2 regions of the Methylobacterium sp. yr668 genome follow, and region 1 is predicted to be linked to the other one. Evidence: riboswitches for the same ligand, from Rfam matches in the RefSeq annotation. Region 1 holds a riboswitch; the other holds the start of a gene.

Region 1 (2,197 bases):
AGGACCCCTACGCGTCCATGAACCCGCGCTGGCGGGTGGGGAAGATCATCGCCGAGCCGATCCGGGCCTTCGACCTGATCCAGGGGGAGGGGGCGATCCGCGCCCGGGTCGGCGAGCTTCTCGGCCTCGTCGGCCTCCACGCGGATGATTCCAAAAAATACCCGCACGAATTCTCAGGCGGGCAGCGCCAGCGGGTGGCGATCGCCCGGGCGCTGGCGAGCCAGGCCGAGTTCCTGGTGGGCGACGAGCCGACCTCGGCGCTCGACGTCTCGGTGCAGGCGCAGATCCTCAACCTGATGCGCGACCTGCAGGACCGGCTGGGGCTGACCTACCTGTTCATCTCCCACAACCTCGCCGTGGTCCGCCACATGGCGACCCGCGTGGGCGTGATGTATCTCGGCCGCCTCGTGGAGGTCGCGTCCGCCAGGGACCTGTTCGCGACGCCGCGCCACCCCTACACGCGGATGCTCCTCGACGCCGTGCCCGACCTCGCCCATGTCGGCCGCGCCCGGGTGCCGGTCTCCGGCGAGATCCCGAACCCGATCGACCCGCCGCCCGGCTGCACCTTCAACCCGCGCTGCCCGCTCGCCAACGACCGCTGCCGGACCGAGGTGCCGGCGCTCCTCGACGGCGTCGCCTGCCACGCCGTGCAGGAGGGGCGGGCCTGACAAGCGGGCCTGACAATCGGACCCGGGGGCTGCCCCAGGCGGCCGTTGCACTCGGCCCGCGCAGGCGCTATGGGCCGTCCCCGATGGGGATGGAGTTCCCCGAAACCGCCCGTCAGGGCTGATGACTCCTACCGCGAAACCGGCGGTGGGAGTGCGTCTTGCAAGCACCCGCCGCGACGGCGGGTTTCTCATGCCCGCCCGACGTACTGGAGCGCGCATGTCCTTCACCACCTGCATCCTGGTCATGATCGGCGGTGCCCTCGGCACCCTGGCCCGCTACGTCGTCTCGGTGCTGGCGCTGCCCATCAGCCGCGACCTGCCCTGGGGCACGATCCTCATCAACGTGACGGGCTCTTTCATCATCGGCCTGTTCGGCACGCTGACCCTGGCGCATGGGCGCTTCCCGGTCTCCGAGAACGTCCGCCTGTTCGTGATGATCGGGCTGTGCGGCGGCTACACGACCTTCTCGTCGTTCAGCCTCCAGACCCTCGACCTCATGCGGAACGGCGCGGTGGTCCGGGCCATGGTCAACGTGTTCGCCTCGGTGGTGCTCTGCGTCCTCGCGGTCGCGCTGGGCCACCTCGTGGCGGCCCATTGGAACGGCGGCGCCGTGCAGATCGCCCAGGTCAGCATCGAGGAGGACGGCTGACCGGGCGGCGGCCGCGCGCATCGGCGCGGCCCGGCCCTCACGCGTCGCGCCACTGGGCGAAGGTCGCGGCCTGCCCCACCGTCGCGCCGTCGCGGTCGAGCTGCCAGACCACCGCCTCGTCGATCCAGAAGCGCCGGCCGTCCTTGGCGATCCGCAGGCCGCGATAGCCGCGGCTGAAGCCGTCCCGGGTGACCGCGTCGAGGAGCCGCTGCCGCTCGGCCCGCTCGGGAGCCTCGGCCGAGAGCCGCGAGGGCAGGCCGACGAGCTCGTCCCACGCGTAGCCGAAGCAGGCCTGCGCGGTCCGGTTGGCGTAGACGAAGCGCGGATCCGCGCCCCCGTCATGGGCGAGCACCGCGAACGGGGCCGCCGCGTAGAGCCAGTCCGCGTCCGCATCCGCCGGCACCAGAGGCTCGCCGAGGCGCCGCGCGTAGCTGCCGGTGAGCAGGGCGAAGAAGTCCGGGTCGTGCGAGAGGTCCGTCATGATCCGCTACAGGACTGGGTCGGCGTCGATGCGCATGCGCAGGATCGCGTAGGGCGGCTGCTGCAGGTCTCGGCCGCGGTTGAATTCCGGCCGCCGGTTGACCTGGGCCGCCGAGATATAGAGCCACCGGTCCGGGGTGATCCAGAACGTGTCGGCCCAGACCAGCCGGTCGTCGGCGGCCAGCACCTCGACGGTGCCGTCCGGCAGGCGCCGGCCGACCGCGTTGTGCTCCTGCAGGCTGAGATAGACCCGGTCCTGGGAATCGGTGGTCAGCCCCCCGGTCATGCCCTTCTCGCCGAGATCCTCGACGGCGGCGGCCACGGCCGCGTCCGCGACGCCCGGATCGCGCAGGGCCGCGGTCTCGACCGCGTAGAGCCGCCGGCTCATCAGCGGCGCGTA
Region 2 (2,197 bases), on a different contig from region 1:
CGATGCGCTGCGACAGGTAGATGCCGTTGTGGCCCGAGCAGAGGTACGCGAGGAAGCAGGCCACCGCGAGGTAGACCCCGTGCGTCGCGCCGAAGAGCTCGATGCCCATCAGCGTGCAGGCGAGCGGCGTGTTGGCGGCGCCCGCGAAGACCGCGACGAACCCCAGCGCCGCGAACAGGTCCACCGGCGCGCCGAGCAATCCGGCCAGGGCGTTGCCGAGCGCGGCCCCGATGAAGAACAGGGGGGTGACCTCGCCGCCCTTGAACCCCGCGCTCAAGGTCACGACCGTGAACAAGATCTTGAGGGCCCAGCTCCAGGGGTGCACGTCCGGACCGAAGAAGGTGTTGATGGTCATCCCGCCGGGGTCGGCCGCCGAGACGCCGAGCCCGAGGTAGTCGCGCGTCCCGAGGGCGTAGACGAGGCCGATCACGGCCAGACCGCCGATCACCGGGCGAAGCGGTCCGTACGGGACCAAGCGCTTGAGCCACCCGCCGAGGAGGTGGTTGGCCTCCGCGAACAGCAAACCGACGAGGCCGAACGCGACGCCGGCGACGGCGACCTTGGCGAGAAGCAGTGGATCGACGGTCAGGGCCTTCGCGCCGCCGGCGAGGAAGTCGACGTGGTAGAATCCGTGGTGGATGCCCCAGGCTTGGCAGGTCCAGTCGCCGACCACCGCGGCGAGGAGGCAGGGTACCAGGGCGGCATACTCGACGCGACCGACCGCGAGCACCTCCAGCGCGAACACCGCACCGGCGATGGGGGTGCCGAAGACCGCACCGAAGCCGGCGGCGATGCCCGCCATCAGGAGGACCCGGACCCCGGCCGCATCCACCCCGAAGAGCTTGCCAAAGCCGCTGGCGAGGCTTCCGCCCATCTGCACCGCAGTGCCCTCGCGCCCGGCCGACCCACCGAACAGGTGCGTGACGATGGTGCCGAGAAAGATCAGCGGCGCCATCCGGAGCGGCACGCCGCCGTCCGGATCGTGGATCTCCTCGACGATGAGGTTGTTGCCGGCCTCCACGCTCTTCCCGAACAGAAGATAGAGAAGACCCACGGCGAAACCGCCGACGGGAAGCAGGAACAGCAGCCAGGGATGGTCGAAGCGCGCCTCGGTGGCCGCGTCGAGGCTCCACAGGAAGGCGGCGCAGAGGGTGCCCACGGCAACGGCCATCGGCAACAGGATGACCGACCAGCGCGCCACCGAGATGGCGTGCGACCGGCGTGTCCGCAGGAAGCCGGCTAGATCGAGGTCGTGGAAAAGGTTCCGGAACGACGCGCGCATGACTCCTCCAGTTCGCAAAAGCGCGAAAAGTAGGAGTCATCAGCCGCATCAGGGATCGGCGGTTCGGCTCAAAGCCCGGCAGACACCATTACCGTGCTGGGCTTATTCGCGATTGCCTCAAGGCGGTCAATCCCGGGGGATCGATGGAGGTCGGGCGCCACGAAATCCGCGAACGGGTCGGCCAGCGGTGATAGGAGCGGGCGAGCCAACCCCGGGGACCCATTCATGACCATCTCGTGGCTCGGTGCCCTGATCACCTTCCAGGTGACCTTCACCGAACTCTTCATCGCCGCCTCGGTGATGCTGACCGGCGCCTACCGGTTCGGATGGCGGAGCATCCTTGCCGGCTCCGTCGTCGGCGCGCTCGCCGTTGCCGCGCTCGCGGTCGCCCTTCGCTCGGCGGCCTACCTTCTGGCGCTGAACGTGATCGATTGGATCTCGGCGGTCCTGCTTCTCGGCTTCGGCCTCTACCTCGCCTACGAGTTCGTCGACGGGTATTCGAAACGGCGCGCGGGAGATGCGGCCGCGTCGGTGGATGGGCACTGGAACCGCCCCCTGAACGCGGCGGGCCTCGGCGTCGCGGCATGGGCCCTCGTCGCCGAGGGGTTGGAGATCCTCGTGGTCTGGCTCGGCGTGGCGCTACGCGAAGGCGCGGGGACCGCAACGCTCGGCGTCGGTCTCGGCCTGGCCGTCGTCGGAGCGGGGCTCGTCCTTGGCGGGACCGGGGTCTACCGGAAGGTGACGCCCTACGTCCTCGACGGTGTCGCCGCCGTCATGGTGCTGGGTTACGGCGCCTACTTCACGTCGCTTGCCATCATGCAATCCTAAGCGGTCGAGCGAGACATTGACGCAAGCCTCCGTGGTCGCCTCGGTCGAACATCCACCGATCCGACAGCTGGTTCTGGTCAGGCACGG

The links. A riboswitch is a leader RNA that binds a small molecule or an ion and turns the genes downstream of it on or off. The one in region 1 is predicted to bind fluoride.
Region 2: it holds a riboswitch for fluoride, as region 1 does, so the genes downstream of both, BM419_RS29070 (voltage-gated chloride channel family protein) here and crcB (fluoride efflux transporter CrcB) in region 1, are expected to answer to the same signal.

What each region holds. Positions count from the first base shown of each region.
Region 1 is NZ_FOZY01000025.1:18,121-20,317, forward strand. Features, by position in the region: gene BM419_RS23895 (ABC transporter ATP-binding protein) at 1-668, shown strand, start outside; fluoride riboswitch at 745-806, shown strand; gene crcB (fluoride efflux transporter CrcB) at 886-1,317, shown strand; gene BM419_RS23905 (MEKHLA domain-containing protein) at 1,355-1,798, opposite strand; gene BM419_RS23910 (SMP-30/gluconolactonase/LRE family protein) at 1,805-2,197, opposite strand, start outside.
Region 2 is NZ_FOZY01000046.1:17,973-20,169, forward strand. Features, by position in the region: gene BM419_RS29070 (voltage-gated chloride channel family protein) at 1-1,282, opposite strand, end outside; fluoride riboswitch at 1,306-1,384, opposite strand; gene BM419_RS29075 (hypothetical protein) at 1,508-2,110, shown strand; gene BM419_RS29080 (2,3-bisphosphoglycerate-dependent phosphoglycerate mutase) at 2,142-2,197, shown strand, end outside.